3 regions of the Pseudoalteromonas sp. A3 genome follow, and region 3 is predicted to be linked to each of the others. Evidence: predicted binding sites of a transcription regulator. Region 3 holds the regulator's gene; each other region holds the start of a gene.
What was found. Region 3 encodes sigma-54, which starts transcription at its own class of promoters, with help from an activator protein. Its sites were predicted from a motif close to GTTGGCACGNNNNTNGNNT; they were not measured.

Region 1 (7,767 bases), 190 kb from region 3:
GTACTTCTGCTAAAAAGTAGCTTGGGAAAATCTGCTCCACTGTTTTACCAATTAGTTCAGCGCTGGTTTTGCCCATAACCTCTTCAAACATTTTATTACAGCCGGCAAACACGCCGTTGTTATCTCGGTAATAAAATAAATCGGGAGAAGAGTCGACAATAGAGCGAAGGAGCATGCCTTGCTGAGCTAGTTCTTGTTGTGTTTTTTTACGCTCTGCTATTTCGCGGCGAAGCTCTTCAATGGCGCGATGCTTGGCATGAAAAGCCATTTTTCGCTCATCTATTTCAATGTTGAGGCGGTTGATATTATCTTTTAATGTTTGGTTTAACAGCTTTTCTTGTTTTGTGGCGCTGTCTAAATAAGCGTATGAGGCATCTAATTGTCTAATCGAGTTGAGTAAAATACTGATCATAAAGGGAGATACAACCGCAGTAAAAAATACCACAGCTAAAATATCAACTAAATTAACCTCACCCAGTGCCACATAATAAAACATACTCGACAATATAAGCGACACGCCTAATAAAAGCGCGTAGCACATTGCCGCGGTTTTTAACTCGCCAAAGCGAGTTATTAAACTAGAAAGTACTCGAGCCCAAGGGCTCAAAGAAGAATCGGTCATAGGTCAGTGTATCTCGTTACTAGGCATAAATAAAAAGTGCCTATTAATAGTCAAACGCATTTTGCAGCAGATTTTAGCATTTTTCTATTAGCTATATTCATGTTGTGCGACAAAAACAGAAAATTTTCATGTTTACTTTTGCCTACTTGTTAAACTCATCATTTCAGCAATAAATTATTTAGTGTAAAATGCTGCGCTTTATTATGACCAATAACGAGTAGCGCACATGCAAACCAACATGCCCGATATAGCTGATACGGCTCCCGCCTTACAAACAGGTAAGTTAGACTGGGTTGGTATGGGCGAAATAGAACTGCCATTTATTTTTGAATCGAAAGATTTAGCACCCGTTACCGTTAACGCAAAAGCGCGTGCCTTTGTTAATTTGCATAAAGAAGACGCTAAAGGCATTCATATGTCGCGTTTATTTTTAGCGCTTGATTTACTCTCAACAGAGCAACAAGTTAACCCACAAACTTTAGCTCAAGCACTCGATACCTTTATCACCAGCCACGAAGGATTAAGTGACAAAGCTCAAATAGAGTTTAAATTTGAATTACCGCTGCGTCGTAAATCGTTGTTAAGCGGTAAAGCAGGTTGGAAAAGCTACCCAATTACCCTAACCAGCACTATTGAAAATAGCGCAATTAGCTACGAGCTAAGCGTTGATGTTACTTATTCATCAACCTGTCCATGCTCTGCAGCACTTGCTCGCCAACTTATTCAAAATGCTTTTAGCGAAAAGTTTAATCAAGAAACACTTAATCAAAAAGACGTTTTAGCATGGCTAGGTACAACGCAGGGTATTGTGGCAACGCCTCACTCACAGCGTTCAATTGCAAACGTTAAAGTAAAGCTAGACAACACGATTAGTGAATTTGACGTAGTAAATTTAATTGATACATTAGAAGCTGAACTAAAAACCCCGGTACAAGCGGCAGTAAAACGTGAAGATGAGCAAGAATTTGCCCGCCTTAACGGTCAAAATTTAATGTTTTGTGAAGACGCTGCACGTAAAATTAAAGCGGTTCTTGAAAACGATAACTTTAGTGATTACTGGCTACAAATCAACCATTACGAATCGCTCCATGCGCATGATGCAGTCGCTATTGCCGTTAAAGGAATTGAGGGCGGTTACAAAGCCTAACAGCCCTGCTGCATTAATAATAAATACATACGGTAATTAGCCATAACAACCAATTTTTAGGCACGTAAATTGCTTTACTTGAGCAGTGTCAATTTGTTGTTATGGAGTTACCGTATGGAATTCGCTTTATTATCAATTTTAGTATTAGTGGTTGGGGCCTCTGTGGTTGCGTCAAAATTTAGTGATGATGGCGGCAATCCCTATCCTTTTACCCGCAAACAAACCGTGTTTACACAGGTTGAGGGTGCATTTTTAAATCTTTTAGAGCGTGCGGTAGGCGATCAATATAAAATTGTGAGCCGCGTCAAACTCATCGATGTAATCGACTGCAAGCAAGGCCTTTCTGCTAAATCAAAACGTGCAGCTTTAGCTAAAGCTAAAAATAAACAACTCGATTTTGTGCTGGTAGATAAAGAAAAAATGACGATAGTGGCAGCGGTCGATTTGGTTAACAACGCCAATAAAGATGGCCACAAAGCGCAGCGCGACTGGTTTGTAAACGGCGCTTTAGAATCTGCTGGCATTCCACATATTCGTATGAAAGTAAAATCAGGCTACCGCCCTTCTGAGGTGCGCGATGCAATTATGTTTAAATTAGGCAAACCTGCAGCGGTGCAATCGGCTCGTCCAACACGTAATCGTGTAAGTAAACCTGCGGTATTGTCACCTTCTCAGGCTAAAGCGCAAACCACTGCGTTAGCCGAAATTTAAAATAGAATTAAATACTCTCCTAAAAGTATTTAAAGCGAGCCGTAAAACAGCTCGCTTTTTTGTTTTTTATTGCTAACTTCACGTATAATCTACGTATTCAAACTCAGGAATCAAACACTATGAATGTTGGTATTATTGGCGCAATGGAGCCAGAAGTTAAAATTTTACGTGAAGCAATGCAAAACCCACAAGTGCTAACTAAAGCAGGGTTTACCTTTTACACAGGCGAATTAGCAGGTAATACAGTAACACTTGTGCAATCGGGTATTGGTAAAGTGGCATCAACGATTGCAACCACGTTATTAATTGATAACTTTAATCCTGATTGTGTTATTAACACAGGTTCTGCCGGTGGCTTTGATCCCTCTCTAAGTGTTGGCGATGTTGTTATCTCTTCAGAAGTACGTCATCACGATGTAGATGTAACCGCTTTTGGCTACGAAATTGGCCAAGTTCCACAAATGCCAGCAGGCTTTGCCGCACACCCAAAACTAGTTGAAGCTGCCGAGCAAACCATTGCGCAAATTAGCGAAGTAAAAACCTTAGTCGGCTTAATTTGTACGGGTGATTCATTTATGTGTGATCCAGTACGAATTGATAAAGCACGCAGCGACTTTCCTACAATGCTTGCAGTAGAAATGGAAGGCGCATCTATTGCACAAACGTGTTTTGCGCTTAATACGCCATTTGTGGTTATTCGCTCTATGTCTGACATTGCCGGTAAAGAGTCGCCGCAATCGTTTGAAGAATACTTAGAGACTGCATCAATCAATTCATCAAAAATGGTTGTTGCACTATTGGAAAAACTAACAAAAGTTACACTGTAAATGCTAAGCAATATTGTTCAAAACCATTTGGACTTTATTGCCTTTTTTGTGGCGCTCATTGCTGAGCGCTTTTTCCCGTTAAAAAGCTGGTATCACCCTAATACAGTATTAACCGCTGTATTTAGTGCTATAGGAAAACGGGTTTATAAACCAAGTGAGCCTAAAAGTTACCTTTATTTAGCCTCCACTCTTGCCTGTGCGCTAGTTTTAAGCGTTATTCTTATTATTATTGTGTTACTGCTTGAATTTGCCTTTTATCCTGAGCTGCTAGCGGGCCTCATTTTATATTTGTGCCTAGAAAGCAAAGCGATTGAAAAAAAAGCCCTGCGTGTTGCAAAGTTAGTAAAACAAAACCAAAAATCTACCGCGCGTGAACTCGTAAAGCCACTGCTTGCCCGAGAGGTCAATAAGCTCTCAGCGCCAGGTATTATCAAAGCCTTAATTGAAAGCTTAATTTTACGAACTGCCCGTAATTACTTTACCGTTATATTTATATTTTTATTACTTGGGCCAATTGCCGCTTTAGCGTATCGGCTACTGACTTTAATGCAGCATGCTTGGCGCACCGATATTTCACCTAATAGCCACTTTTTAAAACCGCTTAAAATACTTTTGTTTATAATCGAATTTATCCCCGTACGCTCACTTGCATTAACCATTGCCGCAAGCAAAGCCAGTAAACAAAGTATGCATTACATAAAGCACTATGGCAGACACTTTTATCAAACAAATACAGGGTGGATTTTAAGTGTGTGCTCCGCCTCTATTGGCGTACAGCTAGGCGGCCCTGCGGTTTATTTTGGTAAGCGTTTTAATAAAATGCGTATTGGAACCGAGAGACTCCCAAAAGCCGAAGACGTCCCTGTGATCATAAATAGATTAAATCAAGCGCGTGCATTTTGGCTGTTAGTCATTATCAGTATTGAGATATTAAAGCTGATTTAGTGGTTTTTTAGCAGCCAAAATGCGCGCACAAAAAAACCAGCCTAAGCTGGTTTTTAGTTTTAACTGCGCTTACGCTACAGTAATGTTGGCAAACTTACGCTTACCTACTTGGTAAATAGCGGTCGTGCCTTTTGCTACTTCAAGTTTTGTATCAGTGATTTTATCTTCACCGTTAAGTTTTACTGCACCTTGCTTAATCATGCGCATTGCTTCAGAAGTACTGGCTACTAAATTAGCTTCTTTAAGTAAGTTAGCAATTAAAATACCTTCTTCTGCAATGGTAATTGTCAGCTCAGGGATTTCATCAGGTAGCGCTTTTTTCTGAAAACGTTTGATAAAGTCATCGTGTGCGGCTTGCGCAGCTTCTTCACTGTGAAAACGTGCAATTAACTCTTTCGCCAGCTCAATCTTAATATCACGCGGATTAGTGCCCTGCTCTACGCGTTGTTTTTGCGCTGCAATTTCTTCGATTGATAAGCTGCTTAGTAAGTCGTAGTAGCGCCACATAAGTACGTCGCTAATCGACATTACTTTACCAAACATATCGTTTGGCGCATCAGTAATACCAATGTAATTACCAAGCGACTTAGACATTTTTTGAACGCCGTCAGTGCCTTCAAGCAATGGCATCATTAATACTGTTTGAGGCTTTTGGCCTTCTACTTTTTGAAGCTCGCGGCCCATTAAAAGGTTAAAGCGCTGATCAGTACCACCAAGCTCTACGTCTGACTCAAGTGCAACCGAATCCCAACCTTGTACGAGTGGGTATAAAAATTCGTGAATTGCAATAGGTTGGCCGCTGCCGTAACGCTTTTTAAAGTCGTCACGCTCTAGCATACGCGCTACAGTTTGATTAGCTGCAAGTTTGATCATACCTGCGGCACCCAGGTTTTCCATCCACGAAGAGTTAAACGCAACGGTGGTTTTAGCTGGGTCTAAAATCTTAAAAACTTGCTCTTTATAAGTCTCAGCATTGGCAAGTACATCTTCACGGGTCAGTGGTTTACGTGTTACATTTTTGCCTGTTGGATCGCCAATCATGCCGGTAAAGTCACCAATTAAGAAAATAACCTCATGACCTAAATCTTGAAAGGTTTTCATTTTATTAATTAGTACAGTGTGACCTAAATGTAAGTCTGGCGCGGTAGGATCGAAACCGGCTTTAATTTTTAACTTTTTGCCCGACTTTAGTTTTTCAACTAATTCGTCTTCAATTAATATCTCTTCTGCACCGCGTTTTATCTCTGCTAGAGCGGTTTGTAAATCCACTGTGTATTACTCCAAAATTCTGCCAACGAAGGGGCAACTAGATGACTTGCTACATAAGGGTTTAAAACAGATTTAAACCAAAAGCACTTATGTTGCTAACATAACAAATTTCTACCTAATTAAAACAATTTTTTATGCGAATAATGCAACTAAACTCAATAAGCTTAGTCTCACTGTGTTAGGCAATTAGAAATGGTGTTTAAACGCCGATTTTAGCGCACTTTAGAATCAGTTTAAATCGATAAACTTAAACAACTATAAATTGTCATTTTACTAACATTTGCGGGGCTTTTAGCTTTATTTACTAGTATTCGTACCTTATTACGTATATCCTGCATTAATATATATTTTATTTTCACGACAGCAGAAAAGGCACGTTATGGTTCACGTGGTTAACACGCTTCCCAAAAAACACAAATTGCTTATTCTAGGTTTGGTTTCTGCTATTGTTGGCTTAGCCTTTCTTCCTTCAGAAAAAGCGACTGCATCCAAAGACAATAGTGCAAATGCACTAGAAATTGGTAAGCGTTACGAGTTACAAGTTAAAGTTGAAGACAACGAAAAATTAACTGAATTAAATTCGCCAGAAGCAGCAGAAAAGCTGCCAGAATACGACTTAGTCGATCATCAAGTTAAAAACGGCGATAATTTAGCAATTATCTTCAAGCGTGCTGGCTTTTCAGCGCAAACGCTTCACAAGCTAATTAACACCAATGCTGAAACACGCAAACTAACTAAAATTCACCCAGGTGAAATACTTAGTTTTGCAACAGCAGAAAACGGTGATTTAGCTCAGCTTCGTTATGTTATTTCAAAAACAGATACTTTGTTTGTTACCTTAAATGACGAAGGTAATTACGACACATCAATAGATAGCAAAGAAATAGAAACACTGAGCAAAACAGCCGGTGGCGAAATTTCTAGCAGCTTTTGGACCTCAGCAATTGCTGCAGGCTTAAGCGAGCGCCAAATAATGAACTTTGCTGATATATTTGGTTGGGATGTGGATTTTGCCAACGATATTCGTAAGGGCGATCAGTTTGGACTAATTTACGAATCACATTATGTTGATGGCGAGTTTATTGGCACTGGTAAAATTATTGCCGCAGAATTTATAAACCAAGGCCAGCGTTATGCGGCTATTCGCCATACCGACGGCAGCTTTTATACGCCTGAAGGGCGCAGCATGAAAAAAGCATTTTTACGTGCGCCGGTAAACTTTAAGTATATTAGCTCGAGCTTTAACCCACGTCGCTTACACCCAGTAACAGGGCAAGTAAGAGCGCACCGTGGTATTGATTACGCAGCACGTACAGGCACACCGGTTGTAGCCTCGGGTAACGGTAAAGTAATTAAAGCAGGTTACAGTAAGTACAATGGTAACTACGTATTTATAAGCCATGGCACACAGTACGTAACTAAGTACTTACACCTTAACAAAAAGCTTGTTAAAACAGGCCAAAAGGTTAAACAAGGTGACAAAATTGGTACAGTGGGTTCTACCGGCCGTGTAACAGGCGCGCACCTACACTACGAATTTTTAGTAAATGGTGTACACCGTAATCCTAAAACCGTTAAGTTACCTAAGTCTGAGCCATTACCACGCTCTGAACTTGCTAAGTTTAAACCTATTGCCGAAAACTTTATTGCACAGCTTGAACGCAATCGCGAACTACAGCTAGCACTTAAGTAACGTATAAGTTATAGATACTAAAAAAGCCTTTGCAGGGTTAACCTGCAAAGGCTTTTTTGTGTTTTTTATTAATTTATTAGTTCATTAATACATAAATTAGCTGTACGACTAAAGAAACCATAACCAGCGGCCAAATATATTTGCTGTATTTAGTTGCGCCATCCAACCCCATTTTACCTTGGTACTTTTCAAGCAAAGGTATCAGCACCGCTAGAGCGACAAACAAGCAAATTAAAATAACAAATATATTCATTCCTAAACCTTAATTATGGTAATTCATGGCCTTTGGCGCTTACATACAATGCATACCAATGTTCGCGACTTAACGTAACATTTAGCGCACCGCATGACGCTGCAATACGCTCAACGTTCGTTGTGCCAATAATTGGCTGTATTAATGCAGGGTGGCGTAATAACCAAGCTAAAACAATCGCCTCAGGCGTTGTATCGTAAAGTGCAGCAAGCTTATTTACGAGTATGCTGGTATTTATGTCGGCTTGCGATGCATTTGTTAAATCGCCCCCTGTGTATAGCCCTTGGCATAAACTTCCCC
Region 2 (7,767 bases), on a different contig from region 3:
TACAGGTACCCATTGCTTTAAACCGGCAACGGCTACATCGCTTGCTTTTGGTGCAACATCAGTTACTACAGCAACTTGGCTATTATTGTCATTGTCGCTGCCACCACACCCTGCTAGCGTCATAACTACTGCGGCAGAAAGTGCCGACATTTTAAAAATATTATGCTTCATAAACTTCCTTCGTTAATTATTTTTATGATGACTCAAGGTACACAACAGGGCACTTAATAGCAACTCACCGTTTACAGTCGTTAACAATAAACTGACAAGGTGTAATGATATATTCAGAAAACAAGCTGCGAGACATTAAAGTTTCACTTGAATAAAATAAGTAATCGATTCAAGATGTCTAATTAGTAGATATAATTTCTTACAGGGGCAAAACATGAAATTAAAACAATTTTTAGCAGGGGTTGCTTTAGCAACATGTACACTTAGCGTATCTGCAAATACTGCATTTAAAGAGCCAAGTGATGCTATTGAATACCGTCAAGCTGCGTTTTCTATGATTTCAGTGCAAATTAGCGATATGGGCGCGATGCTAAAAGGTAAAATTCCTTTTGATGCAGAGCAATTTAAAATGCGCGCTAATAACGCAGCAGCCCTTTCTAAAATGCCGTGGGAAGCGTTTTACGAAGGCACTGATAAAGGTGATACAGCAGCATTAGCTGATGTATGGTCTGATAATGCAACCTTTGTTAAAAAAGCCAATGCCTTTGCTGCCAATGCAGATAAGCTAGCTTTAGCAGCTCAATCTGGCGATAAGGCGGTAATTGGTAAGGCATTTGGCGCATGGGCCAAAGGCTGTAAAGATTGCCACAAGCAATTTAAAGACTAATTACAATTAAAACAATACACACTAAAACGGCGCTTTATGCGCCGTTTTGTTTTTTTGTTAGCTATTAACTTAGCAAATAACTAAGTGGTTCTTTGCCCCACGTAACTGCCAGTAGCACTAACAATCCAACAAAAATAGCCCACGCCAACCAAGGAGCTTTCGTGTTATCTATATTAGTTTGAGTGGCTTGCTCGCTGTTAGCCTGTTTACCGGTGATCATTGCTTTGACAAGTGGTTTTCCTTTTATTTTATACACAACAATGGCAGTAACATGCAGACAAATGGCATAAAATAAAATATCGAAATTAAGGCGGTGCAGCCAATTTGCAAAATCAACCGTTGAGCTCGACACATACTCAACCAAAGGCCCATCAGTCAAAATGCCATCACTGCTCATTAGCCCGGTCACTAACTGCACTATAATAAGTACAAAAAACAACAAAACCATGTAGCTACCTGGCGCCGAATGACCCACCCCTTTACTAGGATTTTTAAACTCTTTAAATACTGCTATTGGCGAGTGCAGTAACGCGCTTAACTTTGCCGTTTTACTGCCCACCAGCCCCCAAACTAAACGGGTCACTATTAATGCGATTGCGAAAAAGCCAGCCACAAAATGAAGCTCAATCATGCCCTCGTCAATGCTAAAGTAAAGCACAGCAATATTAATCACTAATAACCAATGAAAGCTTCTTATAAAGCCATCCCATACTTTTATACTTTGCATATACATCCTCAACTTGTTGCCAGGCTCTGGCACATTATTTTGATACTAAAGCCATTATTCCAAAGTTTTACTACCGCTGCATTAATGATATTACATAAAGCGCTATTTATGGCACACTAAACGCACAAACTTATTACTTACTTGTATTAATGAATATAACTAAACGCGCAGTATTAAAAGGTTTTTTTGATATGCTCCCGCTTTGCCTGGCGGTCGTTCCTTGGGGAATATTATGTGGCTCTTTAGCGATTCAAAATGGCTTTAGTGCCTTTGAAACACAAGCAATGTCATTACTTGTATTCGCGGGTTCTGCACAATTAGTTGCAATTGAACTAATGGCCGGTAACACCCCTTTACTGACTATTTTATTTACCACATTTATTATTAGCTCTCGGCATTTTTTATACGGTTTAGCCGTACGCCATAAAGTTATTTCACAGCCATTACGGTGGCGCTTACCAATAAGTTTTGTACTAACCGACGAGCTGTTTGCCTTTTCGCATCACCGCAAAGCCTATAAAACAAAAGCGCGCCTAATATACGCTTTAAGCGCGGGTTTTAGTTTTTATATTGCATGGAACCTTTGGACACTCATAGGCATAGTTGCAGGAAGTGTGCTCCCTGATTTAACAAATTTAGGGCTCGACTTTGCTATTGCAGCTACATTTATTGCTCTTGTGGTACCGGGCATAAAAAATTTAGCCTCGCTGGTTACTGTGATTGTTGCGGGTATTAGCGCCACAGTTTTAAAAAGCACGGGGTTTGAGTTGTGGTTGGTTTGTGCTGCTCTACTTGCAATGAGTGCAGGCTACTTTACTGCAAGGCTTACACAAAAAAAGGACAACCCATTATGATGCTCACTATATTATTAATGGCGTGTATTACCTTTTTTACTCGTTACTTATTTTTACATCAACGCCTTGGTTTTAAAGTGGGCCCTAAAATGCAGCAGTTTTTAAGCTTTAGCGCACCCGCTGTACTAACCGCTATTTGGGTACCCATTATTTTTATAAATGAAGACGGGCTCAACCTAAACTGGCATAACCCTTATTTAAGCGCAGCTATCGTTGCCATTATTGTTGCCTACAAAACACATAATATTTATTACACAACGCTTGCCAGTATGGGGTTATTTTTAATTTTAAACTAGGGCGTGTTGACCTTTGGCGTTTGAATTTGCAGCAGTATGTTTGGTTTTTAGGCAAGGCAGAGCCTGTGAAGTGTGGTTATTCCCCATAAATAGGCGATAACGTAGCATAAATGCCAAACATGCGCTGCCCTTTGGGTTCTGCCTAGGGGCGATAAACTCTTTGTTGCTCGGTTTTTACTTAGCCCACTAGGTTACAAACCTCGCGCCGCGATTTGATCGCCCCTAGGTTGAACAAATTTCAATCCGCAAAGTTCAACACGCCCTAAATAACAGCCAACCCATTAGCGCATAGTTAAGCGCGGTATTAACAAGCCTAAATTTTATACTTTTAGTAACGCGCTACAGCGGGTAGAATGTAGCTAACAACAATAAAAAAGCATCCATCATGCATGAATTTCATCAATTAACGGCTACTGCGTTAAACGGTAAAACAATTAATTTTAGCGACTTTGAAGGCAAGGTTGTGCTTATTGTTAATACCGCAAGTGAGTGTGGTTTTACTAAGCAGTACGAGTCGCTACAAACTCTTCATAGTAAGTACGCAAAAAGCGGATTGGTTATTATTGGTTTTCCATGTAATCAATTTGGTCAGCAAGAGCCAGGCGACGCAACGCAAATACAACAAGGTTGTTTAATCAATTACGGGGTAAGCTTTTTAATGGCCGCTAAGGTTGATGTAAACGGTCGTCACGCCCACCCTGTATTTAGGTATTTAAAATCGGCCTTACCCGGCTTTTTAACACGCAAAATAAAGTGGAATTTCACCAAGTTTTTGATAGCGTCCGATGGCACACCTATCAAGCGCTATGCGCCTTTTACAAAACCAGAAAAGCTAGAAACCACTATTCAACAAGCACTCGCTAAATTAAGTACACAATAAGTAATAAAGAGGCATAAAGCCTCTTTATTGCCAATGTTTAGCCTTTAAATATGCGTAAACGCACATTCAAACCCTAATAAAAAGGCGCATTATTTAACTAGCACAATTTAGTCTATGTAATCGTTTAAGTCGTCTTCACCTAGGTTTTTACGCAAACGTTTTTGCTCAAGGTAATCTTCCAACTTCTTTTTCACCTTTTGCTTTTTTTTGTCATGCTGATTGCGCCCGACCATTTCGTACTCGTCTTCAACAAAATCATCATCTAGCGCATCGTAACTAAATGTCTTACCCACAACCCACTCCATAAAGTGTTTGAGACCAACTCAGGTTTATTCCTGCACTTGGTAAATTAAAAATGTTTAGCGCTAAAATACGAACAAATTAGCACCAAAATAAAGCCACGTGACTATCGTAAATAGCCTTCATGTCAATATTGTGAATAAATAGCGCTAAATTAAGAAAGTGGAAAGTGAGAGTTTTTTATCGTTTCGACAAATAAAATTTATCATTTATTTATTTTTAGTGTTTTTGACTAAAAAGTAGTTTATTTATCAAAATTAAAAATCATTAAAAACACACAAATTTTCATAACCCACTGTTTTAAAATAAAAATAAATAATGGCACCAAACTTGTTAATACTTAGCTGTCATCAACAATTATTAGAGAATAAACATGAAAAATTTACTATTAGTAAGCGCTTTAATTTGTACACCCGCTGCAATGGCACATAACGATAACAATGCGGGCATTTCGTTTAGCAATGAACAGTGCAATGTAGAGTTTAAAAACGATGTACGCATTAAACCTAGCGAATTAGAAATTTTTACCGCATCTAATCAATTCATGCGCTTTAACAGCAATGGCAACTTAACTATAAATGGCGAACAAGTATCCATTAACAGCGAACAGCGCCAAGCGCTTACCCAGTATTCAGACAACTTACGTACGCAGCTACCTGAGGTCGCTAATATTGCCCTAGACGGAGTAAAAATAGCCGGTGTAGCATTAGAGGAAGTAGCTAACGCATTTAATATTGATGGCCTTGATGACTTATCTGGCCTGATGGACGATATAAGACTTGAAGTAGAAAACACCTTTTATCAACAAGGTACGTTTGTAATGGGCCAACAAAGCTTTAATCAATTTGGTGAAAACTTTGAACACCAATTTGAGGAGCAAATAGAAACCGTGGTTGAGTCTGCCGTTATGCAATCAATGGGCAGTATTTTAGTTGCTTTAGGCTCTGAGCTGCTTGGTTCGGGTGGAGATATGGATGCATTTGAGCAACGCATGGAAAATATGGGCGCGCAAATAGAAGAAAAAGTAGAGCTGCATGCCAGTGCGCTTGAAAAGCGTGCCAACTCTTTATGCGACAGCTTTGCCAACATAGCACAGCAAGAAGAGCAATTAGTAGCGCAGTTACCGCAGCTAAAAGGCTACGAGTTATTTACCATTAAACAAAATTAATACACCGCACCGTATTTAACATCCCTTTAGCAGCACTTGTATATTAGGTGCTGCTTTTTTATTCTTTTAGCGTGTGAGCCAGCGCACCTAACGTGGTAATAGCCTGCTCTATTTTTTCGCTCCACTGCACCCCGTAACTTAGCCTAATACAGCTTTTATACTTATTACTCGCTGAAAAAATAAGTCCGGGGGTTATGCTAATACCAGCTTCTAGCGCCAGTAAAAATAACTTTTGACTGTCTACCCCTTGGCCTAAATCAAGCCAAATAACACACCCACCTTTAGGGTCACTAATACGTGTATTTTTAGGCATCGCGTTTAATAAGCACCACCGCATGCGCTCTTTGTTATTACGTAAGCGCTGCCTAAGTACTTTTAAATTACGGTCATACTCACCACTGGCTATAAACTCAGAAAGCGTCCACTGATTTATAAGTGAGGCAGAGCAACTTAATGCACGCTTATGCCGGCGCGCTTGACCTGCAAACTTGCCTGCTATTAACCAACCTACTCGATAACTTGGTGCAGCCGTTTTTGAAAACGAGGCGCAGCTGATCACAAGCCCATTTTTTGAATACGCTAAAGCGGGCGTGCCACGCTTGGCAGTAAAGTGCAGATCACCGTACACATCATCTTCTATAAGAACAACATTATGTGACTCTATTAAGTCCACCATTTGCTTACGGCTTTCATCGCTCATAAAGCTGCCAACCGGGTTATTTATGGCGGTCGAAAACAAGCATGCTTTTATATCATGTTGCTCAAGCGCTTGAGCTAGGTCGTTAAGCCAAATACCATTGTCGGGGCATAGCGGAATTTCAAGCGCCTTTAATCCTAAGCTCTCTATTAGTTCAATAATGCCGTGATAACAGGGGGTTTCAATTGCAACCACATCGCCGGGCTTAGTAACACACTTAAGTGCGATAGCCAGCGCCTCTTGCGCGCCATTGGTGATCACCAGTTCATCTATATTTACACCAATACCAAAGCCTAAGTATCTATGCACTAATTGCTTTTTAAGCGCAGCAAAACCATCAATAGGGCCATAATTAATAACACTCGCCCCAGCAATTGTCATAACCCGGCGCATGGTACGGGCTAAAGCTTTATCGGTAGGCGCGGCAGCAACGGGATTGGCAATACCAAAGGCAATTACATTAGGTTGATGAATAGCGCTGTATACCTGCTCTATTAACGCTTGTTTATTTACAGTGACAGGCTCGCGGCTTAGTTTTACACGCTTTGGCAAGCTGTAAACCGTATTAAGCACCGTTAAAAAGTAGCCCGATTTTTCACGTGCCTCTACTAACCCTTGATCTTCTAACGCTTGATACGCTTGCTTAACCGTCGGAATGCTAATATGTAAGTTACTGGCCATTTTACGAAGCGAAGGAAGCTTTTCCCCAGGTAGTAATACCTTTTGCGCTTGCATGTCTTTAATTAGCTCAATAACTTGTTGGTATAAAAACTCGGCTTTTTGCTTATTGGCAGCTGGCTGCATATCTCGCCTCAAATCTGTATAGGTTACATTTATACTTTTCTGTATATGGTAAGTATACAGATAGACTCTAAAATAACCACTCAATCGGTTTTTTTAGAGGTTTGCCATGAAAAGCGCAGCGCTATATCTCACAACAGTGTTAATTTGGGGCTCTACGTGGCTCGCGATTTCGTTTCAGCTAGGCGATATTGCTGTGGAGCTTTCTTTGTTTTATCGCTTTGCCATAGCAGCTGCATGTATGTGGCTATTTGTGGCCTACAAAAAGCCTAATATGCGATTTTCGTTAGTCGATCATGGCTTTTTTGCTTTATTGGCCATTTCTAACTTTGGCTTAAATTATTTGCTTTTGTATTGGGCACAAAACTACCTTTCATCGGCAATGGCCTCTATTGCATTTTCAATGTTGCTAATAATGAACATAGTCAACACCCGTTTATTTTTTGCAAAGCCCATTGCCAAACGTATTTACTGCGGCGCGCTAATCGGCGTGGTGGGTATTATTTGTCTGTTTTGGCCGCATTTACAGCAATTCGACTTGAGTAATGGGGCGTTGGTCGGGTTACTACTTGCCCTTGGGGGTACCTTTGTGGCTTCATTGGGCAATATGATTAGTGTACGTAATTCTAATCATCAAATAGGTGTGCTGCAGGGTAACGCATGGGGCATGTTATATAGCGCAGTAGGTTTAGCCGTTTATGTATTAATAAATGGTATAACGGTCAGTTTTAGTGCCCCTACCAGCTATTGGCTGTCGCTATTGTATTTATCGGTTTTTGGCACTGTGATTGCATTTGGCTGCTATTTTGCCTTGTTAAAAAACATTGGCCCTGAAAAAGCAAGCTACGCCATAGTGCTGTTTCCGCTAGTGGCCGTTGCATTAAGCAGCTTTTTTGAAGGCTTTGAATGGCATGCAAACACCTTTGCCGGCTTTAGTTTAGTACTACTGGGTAATGCAATTGTACTTACCCCCACAAAAAGAATTAACGCCTTTTTAGCAAGCCGCTGCGTTGCTAAAAATGGCTCCGTCCCCAGTTAGAGGCGTTTTTAACGCACTAACACAAAAGCGCCTACCCTACTGTAGGCGCTTTTTTATTGGTATATGGAAATTAATAGCCTGCTCATGAATAGCAATAACCGCGGGCGTAACACCTACTAGCTCGCCATCGGCCTCAATTAATAAATTTTTAGTATTAATACGCGCCT
Region 3 (7,767 bases):
TCGCTCAAAAGCGTTTGTAAAAAATACCGAGCTTGAAGCAGTATTAACGTTTAAGGGCACTAAACCAGGTAAATTTGTGCGCCAAGTAAGTGCCGATGCATACTCACTTACTGTACATATGCACCACTCACTTATTAAATTACCTGATGATAAATACACGCCGCGAAAATTTGACCCGCAATCAGGGTATTGGAGCATTGAGCATAAAGACTATGCAGCCCCCCTTGGTGAATCTATGTTTGTGCGCTATATACCGCGCCATCGCTTAGCTAAAAAAGATCCAAGTTTACCGATTAGTGAACCCGTAGAGCCCATTACTTACTACCTAGATCCTGGCGTGCCTGAGCCGGTTAAAAGCGCGTTACTTGAAGGCGGTAAGTGGTGGAATGATGCCTTTAGCGCAGCCGGCTATAAAAACGCATTTATAGTCAAAGTATTGCCGAGCAATGCTGATCCTATGGATATTCGCTATAACGTTATTCAGTGGGTGCATCGTGCTACACGCGGATGGTCTTACGGAAGCTCTGTTATAGACCCTCGTACCGGCGAAATACTCAAAGGGCATGTAACACTTGGCTCATTGCGTGTACGCCAAGATATTTTAATTGCAGAAGCCCTTGGTGCGCCTTATTTAAAAGGTAACGAGGTGGCTAAGAACTTACAGGCAATGGCACTTGATAGGATTCGCCAGTTAAGTGCACACGAAATTGGCCATACGCTGGGCATTGCACATAACTTTGCAGCCTCGGTGGGGGGTAGAGCGTCAGTTATGGATTACCCGCACCCACTACTTAGCTTTAACGAGCAAGGCGAGCTTGATGTAACCCGCGGCTATGCAAGCGGTATGGGCGTATGGGATACCCAAGTTATTAAGTATGGTTACAGCGACTTTACTAATCAAGATGAAAGTGCTGAGCTTGCAGCAATATTAAAAGAGAACAAAACAAAGGGCCTTGAGTTTATATCTGATAGCGACGCACGCGCAAAGGGCGGGGCACACCCTACAGCGCACTTATGGGATAACGGTACTAACCCAGCGCAAGAGTTACTTAGAGTGCTTGATGTACGTAAAAAAGCGCTTTCGCAATTTGGTATTAACAACATTAAAACGGGCGAGGCACTCTCGCAGTTAGAAGAAAAACTCGTGCCGCTTTATTTATTTCATCGCTATCAAGTAGAGGCTGCAGTTAAGCTAATTGCGGGGGTTAACTACGAATACGAAACACGTAACAACTCACCTGCTAAGGGCGCGCAAGTGGTTGCAAAAGCGCAGCAGCAAGCGGCGCTTAGTGCTATTTTAACAACATTAAAACCGGCTAATTTAATTTTGCCTGAGTCGGTATTAGCGCTTATTCCGCCAAAAGCGTATGGCGAGTCTAAATCGCGTGAAAGCATAACAGGGCGTACGGGTGTAACACTTGATGCGATGGCCTTGCCAGAAGTAGCTGCGCAGCATAGTTTATCGTTATTATTAAACCCACAGCGTTTAAATCGTTTAGCTCAACAACAAGTACGTAATTATAATTTTTACAGCTTAGATGAGTTGTTAGAGCAGCTTTACAGCCAAGTGTTTAATGTGTCATCACCTAATACAATGAAAGGCAAAATCACCCAGCGGGTGCAATTTTTAACTGCAAAAAATATGGCTGATTTAGTCACTAGTGACAAGGTAAGCCCAGAGGTGCAGGCGCAGTTACGTTTCTACTTGGTAAAATTAAGCAAAGAGTACAATCAAAACTCAATGTTAAGTAATACCAGTGTAGGAGAAAGCGCATTTAAACAGTATTTAGCAGAGCAAATAAAACAGTTTTTAAAAGTAGGTAAGTGGCCTGAAAACTTCAGTGGTTTACCAATGCCACCGGGCTCACCAATTTAATTATATGTTTTAGTGTGTAGTGGCTACTTAACCTCAGTTCAGGTTGCTAAATAAGTAGCCACGTTGCGGTGCCTAAAAAGGCAAAAATACCGACAATATCAGTTACTGTTGTAAGTACAACACTACCTGCAAGTGCAGGGTCTATATTCATTTTTTTCAATAAAATAGGAATACATGCGCCAGCAACACCAGCTACTACGAGGTTCATAAACATTGCAAATGCGAGCACGCCGCCAAGCATAAAATCCCATTGCCAAAGCGCAATTACACTGGCTATAAGTATTGACCAAATAACCCCGTTTAATGCGCCTATCGCCAGCTCTTTAGCCATTAAAAATCGTTGGTTAGTTTGGTTAATATGGCCCACGGCAATACCGCGAATAACCAGAGTTAAAGATTGGCTACCTGCTACACCACCCATTGAGGGCACAATGCCATTGAGTACAGCTAAAATAGGTAATATATCTAAGGTGCTTTCAAAAAAGCTGGCCACAAAGGCGGCAGCTAAGGCTGTGAGTAAGTTAACGCCAAGCCATACTGAGCGTTTTTTTGAGCTTTTTAAAACAGGTGCAAAGGTGTCTTCTTCATCATCAAGGCCGGCAAGGCTTAATAAGCTGTGCTCTGCATCTTCACGAATAACATCAACAATATCATCAATGGTGACACGTCCAAGCAAGTGGGCGTTATCATCGACTACAGGGGCCGATATCCAGTTGTGGCGCTCAAATAGCTGAGCAACTTCACTTTCATCCATCGAAATAGGGATAGACTCACAGTCTTCATCCATTAAATCTTGAACAATTTTTTCAGGCGGATTAGTTAACAGTGTACTAAGTGATAATGCACCTAAAAAACAGTTATGTTTATCAACAACGTATAAATCATCGGTGCCCTCTGGCAGCTCACCGCGTAGCCTAATATAACGCAGCACAACATCAAGTGTAACGTCTGGGCGAATGGTCACCGTATCGGTGTTCATTAGCGCGCCTGCTGAGCGCTCTTGGTAAGATAAAGCCTGTGTAGCGCGTTCGCGGTCTTGCGTATCCATAGCGCTAACCACATCTTTGTACACGGTGTCAGGTAGGCTACGTAGGACTTCACCTAAATCATCGTGGCCCATATCCTCAGTGGCCGCGGCAATATGCTCAGGTTCCATTTGTGCAATGATGCCTAAACGTACATCTTCAGAGAGCTCTTCTAGCACATCCCCTTGCACATCTGGGTCAACCAGTTGCCAAAGCATGCGTCTAATTTTATGCGGAGAGGATTCAAGCAGCAGTGCTGTATCACAAGGTGCTGTTTTTGCTAGCATGCGTCTTACTTGAACAAATTGCCCACTATTAAGTGATTTAGTCACTTGTTTTAGTTGCTGTAGTGGATAGTCTTGTTCAAACGCTTCTGGCATTGGCATCCTAAATATTTTTGTGTAATGGAAAGGTGTTTAGTAAGTGGTTTTGCCCACTGTTATTTTCTTTATTTTTTGTGCTAAACCCAATGCTAGGACTAAATTAGTGTTTAAAATTAAGTAACCAAATTTAGCTGGGGCATGGCTTTATTACCCTAAATTAAAGCACTAAATTAGGCGAGTCGGAATACCCTAACTTACTAAATCTTTATAGTTCAGCCTGATAAGTCTTTAACTTATAAGGCTATGGTGCTTTAAATTATTCTTGTTCGTTAAATCGTTGTGCAATTAATTGCCCAACCGCATGCAAAGCTTGCTCTGAATCAGGGCCTTCACAGACTACTTTAACTTCTTTACCTTTACTGCTTTCAAGTAGCATTAAAGCTAATACGCTGTCGCCTGCAGCTTCTTTATCATCTTGGTGTAAGGTGATTTTAGCATCAAACTGCACAGCTAATTGCGCAAGGACCGTTGCCGCTCTGGCGTGTAAGCCTAATTTATTTTTTATTAGAAATGTGTCTTCACAGCGCATAAATTACTATACCTAAACTGAACAGGTTATTATTTTAAGGTTACTTTTCTTGCTCACGATGACGAATTTTGACATTCGGATGCGTCATAGCAAAGCTCTCACCAATGGCTTGCGCTAAATAAACAGAGCGATGTTGACCACCAGTACAGCCAATTGCAATAGTGAGGTAACTACGGTTATTGCGCTCTAAGTGTGGCAGCCAAGTTTGTACAAAGGTTTGAATTTGCCAAGTGAATTTTTGCACTATGCTGTGATTTGCCAAAAAATCTTTTACTGGTTGATCAAGGCCCGTAAGCGGTTTAAGTTCAGGCTCCCAGTGGGGGTTTGGCAAAAAGCGAGCATCAAAAACATAATCAGCTTCTTTAGGTATGCCGTGTTTAAAGCCAAACGATTCAAACGTTACAATAAGTTGCTTATCTTTTTTACCCAGTATTTTTTCGCGAATTGACTCTGCTAATTGGTGCACACTTAAATCGGTGGTATCAAGCATAAAGTCAGCGCGCGTTACAAGTACATCAAGCAGTTCTTTTTCTTTTTTTATTGCTAAATCAAGCGGCAGCGAATCGATGGATAAAGGGTGTAATCTGCGTGTTTCTGAAAAACGTTTGATCAGTGTTTGATCATCACTATCTAAATAAAACAGTGTGGGTTTAGCAAAGTCAGGAAGGTACTCGAGAATATCGTTAAATTCGTCTTGTTCTTTGGGGATATTACGAACATCTATACTAACGGCTATTTTGTCATAGTTATCTGAAACACTTCGCACCAAAGAGGGCAGTAGGTTGACCGGAATATTATCTACGCAATAATAGCCTAAATCTTCAACCACGCGTAAAGCAACCGACTTACCTGAACCAGAACGGCCGCTTATGATAATTAACTCCATTTATAGCCCTTAGTATTTACTACGATTGATCAACAATTACTTGATACAGCTCTGCATCGGTTTTAGCACTACGCAGCTGTTTACAAAATTCTTTGTTGCTCAGTTTATCAGCTATGGTTGCCAGAGTCTTTAGGTGCTGTTGGTTATCGCCATCTGGTACGATGAGTGCAACAAAAATATCAACAGGGCAGTTATCAATAGCATCAAAGTTAACAGGCGTGTCGCTAACAAGTACTAAAGCCAGCGGCTCTTCTACGCCACCCATTCTGCCATGAGGAATGGCGATACCCCGGCCAATACCAGTACTGCCTAGCTTTTCTCTGCTTGCCAGCGCATTAAGAATATCTTGTTGTGGTAAGTAGGGGAGCTTTTCATGAGCTAGCTCACTGATAAACTCTAAAATTCTTTTTTTACTACTAAAAAGGACCGCAGCTTTGCTGCAGTCCTGGCATACTAATGTACTTAATTTCATAATATTAGTGTCTAGCAAGCTTCTCTTTATGTTTTATGACTTGACGATCGAGCTTGTCAATCAACGAGTCTATAGCGGCATACATATCTTGGTGCTCTGTTGAGGCAAATAAATCTGCGCCACTTACATGAATAGTCGCTTCTGCTTTTTGGTTGAGTTTTTCTACATCGAGAATGACATGCACATTGCTAATATGATCTGAGTGCCTTTCTAGCTTTGCAAATTTATTATTTACATAGTCTCTAAGTGAATCAGTTACTTCTACGTGACGACCAGTTAGGTTTAGTTGCATAAGCATTTCCTCTTTGTTTTTTACGTCTTATATCAAACTCTTTCTCTGATTTGACGGTGGAATAGCTAGCGATTCACGGTATTTTGCTATTGTGCGTCTAGCTACTTTAATTCCTTGCTCTGCCAATATATCCGCAATTTTACTATCACTCAATGGTTTAGCTGAGTTTTCCGCGGCAATTAGCTTTTTAATTAGGGCACGTATTGCGGTTGATGAACACTCGCCGCCATTTTCAGTGCTTACGTGGCTTGAGAAAAAATACTTAAGCTCAAAAATACCACGTGGCGTATGCATATATTTTTGCGTAGTAACACGCGAAATTGTCGATTCATGCATTTCTACCATTTCAGCAACATCGTTTAAAACCATTGGCTTCATGGCTTCTGGGCCATGTTCAAAAAATGCCTGTTGCTGTTTTACAATACAGTTTGTTACTTTGAGCAGCGTGTCGTTTCTGCTTTCAAGGCTTTTTATAAACCATTTAGCTTCTTGTAAGTGAGAGCGAATAAATTGGCTATCACCACTTGATTTTACGGTACGTGACATAGCCGCGTACTGACTATTTACGCGTATTTTTGGCATGCTATCTGGGTTTAGCTCTACCACCCAGCGGCCTTTTATTTTTTTAACCGACACATCTGGTATTACATACTCCGACTCTTCCCTTACTATTGTATCTGCAGGTTTTGGGTTGAGGGTATGTATTAGGGTCATGACCTCTTTAAGCTCGTCTTCTTTAAGCTTAGTCTTTTTCATTAATGTACGATAGTCGCGTGCCGCTAATAGATCAATGTGATCGGTTAAGATCATTTTAGTTTGTTCTATAAAAGGGGTGTCTTTATCAAACTGGTTTAGCTGAATACACAAGCACTCTTGTAAACTGCGCGCGGCTATACCTACAGGGTCAAATAACTGAATACGCTTTAAAACGGCTTCTATTTCGTCAAGTTCAACTTCAACTTCGTCATCGTTTTCTTGGTTAAAGCTTTCTAAAATTTCTTCGCAACTTAGCGTTAAAATACCCGAGTCATCTACAGCTTCTACAATGGCAATAGCAATGGCTTCATCAGTGGGGCTAAAAGGAGTAAGCTGAAGCTGCCACATTAAATACTCATGTAGCGTTTCAGTAGAGGCACCTTGATAAATAGACTCATCTTCTGGCATTGGGCCTGAGGATGCCGCAGGGGCTGCGCTCATGTACTCATCCCAAGTTACATCCATTGCCATATCATCGCTAACGGTGTCTTTATTTAAAGCTTCGCCACTGTCTTGCTCGTACTCGCTAGTTGTATCGTCAGCCGATGCGCTTACGGTTACATCATCCGTATCTGCTTTTTGTTCATTTTTTCCAGCCGACTCTTCCGTGTAATCTTGCTCTTCTACTTCTAATAGCGGGTTGCTATCAAGTGCTTCTTGTATTTCTTGCTGGAGATCCAATGTACTGAGCTGCAGCAAGCGAATCGCTTGTTGCAATTGTGGAGTCATTGTAAGTTGCTGGCCCATGCGCAGCTGTAATGATTGCCTCATGTATCTCTAACAATCCTTTTATGTTGTTATAATTAATATTAGCAGATGCTTGTAGGTGTGGCTTAAATGTTACAGCCTAAATTGCTCGCCTAAATAAACATCGCGTACAGTTTTGTCATTTAATACGTGTTCTGGGGTGCCAGATGCAATTAGCTCCCCATGAGAAACAATGTAGGCTTTTTCACAAACATCAAGGGTTTCTCTTACATTGTGATCGGTAATTAATACGCCAATGCCACGGTTTTTAAGATGTTCTATTATTTTCTTTATATCTAACACTGAAATCGGATCAACACCAGCAAAAGGCTCATCCAATAAAATAAATTTAGGGTTTGCTGCCAGTGCTCTGGCAATTTCTACACGGCGGCGTTCACCACCAGAAAGCGCCATACCTTGGCTATCGCGAATATGCTGAATACTAAATTCATCAAGTAAGTTGTTAAGCGTTTCTTCTCGTGCGGCTTTATTGAGCTCTTTACGCGTTTCTAAAATAGCCATTAGGTTTTGATAAACTGTCAGCTTTCTAAATATTGATGACTCTTGCGGCAAATAGCCAATGCCTAAACGGGCGCGGCTGTGCATAGGTAATAACGTAATGTCGTTATCATCAATAGAAATTTTACCTTTGTCGCTAGGTACTAACCCTACAATCATGTAAAAGGTGGTGGTTTTACCTGCGCCATTAGGGCCCAATAAGCCAACAATGCTGCCGGCTTCTACCTCAAGGCCTACATTTTTTACAACTTGGCGGCCTTTATAGCTTTTTGCTAATAGTTC

Region 1: OIZ54_RS12025 (DUF2726 domain-containing protein) is a predicted target of sigma-54. The motif match lies at 1,826-1,844, and genes of this name have one in related genera.
Region 2: OIZ54_RS18915 (YggN family protein) is a predicted target of sigma-54. The motif match lies at 4,213-4,231, and genes of this name have one in related genera.

Annotation. Positions count from the first base shown of each region.
Region 1 is NZ_JAPCKL010000006.1:11,363-19,129, forward strand. It holds gene arcB (aerobic respiration two-component sensor histidine kinase ArcB) at 1-622, opposite strand, end outside; gene folE2 (GTP cyclohydrolase FolE2) at 849-1,769, shown strand; gene OIZ54_RS12025 (DUF2726 domain-containing protein) at 1,884-2,480, shown strand; gene mtnN (5'-methylthioadenosine/S-adenosylhomocysteine nucleosidase) at 2,600-3,307, shown strand; gene OIZ54_RS12035 (cobalamin biosynthesis protein) at 3,308-4,252, shown strand; gene tyrS (tyrosine--tRNA ligase) at 4,322-5,521, opposite strand; gene OIZ54_RS12045 (peptidoglycan DD-metalloendopeptidase family protein) at 5,901-7,214, shown strand; gene OIZ54_RS12050 (hypothetical protein) at 7,291-7,467, opposite strand; gene OIZ54_RS12055 (aldo/keto reductase) at 7,481-7,767, opposite strand, start outside.
Region 2 is NZ_JAPCKL010000016.1:20,931-28,697, reverse strand. It holds gene OIZ54_RS18950 (S8 family serine peptidase) at 1-171, opposite strand, end outside; gene OIZ54_RS18945 (c-type cytochrome) at 386-838, shown strand; gene OIZ54_RS18940 (cytochrome b/b6 domain-containing protein) at 903-1,565, opposite strand; gene OIZ54_RS18935 (AzlC family ABC transporter permease) at 1,715-2,419, shown strand; gene OIZ54_RS18930 (AzlD domain-containing protein) at 2,416-2,715, shown strand; gene OIZ54_RS18925 (glutathione peroxidase) at 3,101-3,595, shown strand; gene OIZ54_RS18920 (PA3496 family putative envelope integrity protein) at 3,703-3,888, opposite strand; gene OIZ54_RS18915 (YggN family protein) at 4,269-5,063, shown strand; gene OIZ54_RS18910 (PLP-dependent aminotransferase family protein) at 5,122-6,564, opposite strand; gene OIZ54_RS18905 (DMT family transporter) at 6,671-7,600, shown strand; gene OIZ54_RS18900 (diacylglycerol/lipid kinase family protein) at 7,637-7,767, opposite strand, start outside.
Region 3 is NZ_JAPCKL010000006.1:203,078-210,844, reverse strand. It holds gene OIZ54_RS12950 (zinc-dependent metalloprotease) at 1-1,876, shown strand, start outside; gene mgtE (magnesium transporter) at 1,923-3,281, opposite strand; gene OIZ54_RS12940 (HPr family phosphocarrier protein) at 3,541-3,813, opposite strand; gene rapZ (RNase adapter RapZ) at 3,854-4,699, opposite strand; gene OIZ54_RS12930 (PTS sugar transporter subunit IIA) at 4,719-5,171, opposite strand; gene hpf (ribosome hibernation promoting factor) at 5,176-5,463, opposite strand; gene OIZ54_RS12920 (RNA polymerase factor sigma-54) at 5,491-6,990, opposite strand; gene lptB (LPS export ABC transporter ATP-binding protein) at 7,060-7,767, opposite strand, start outside.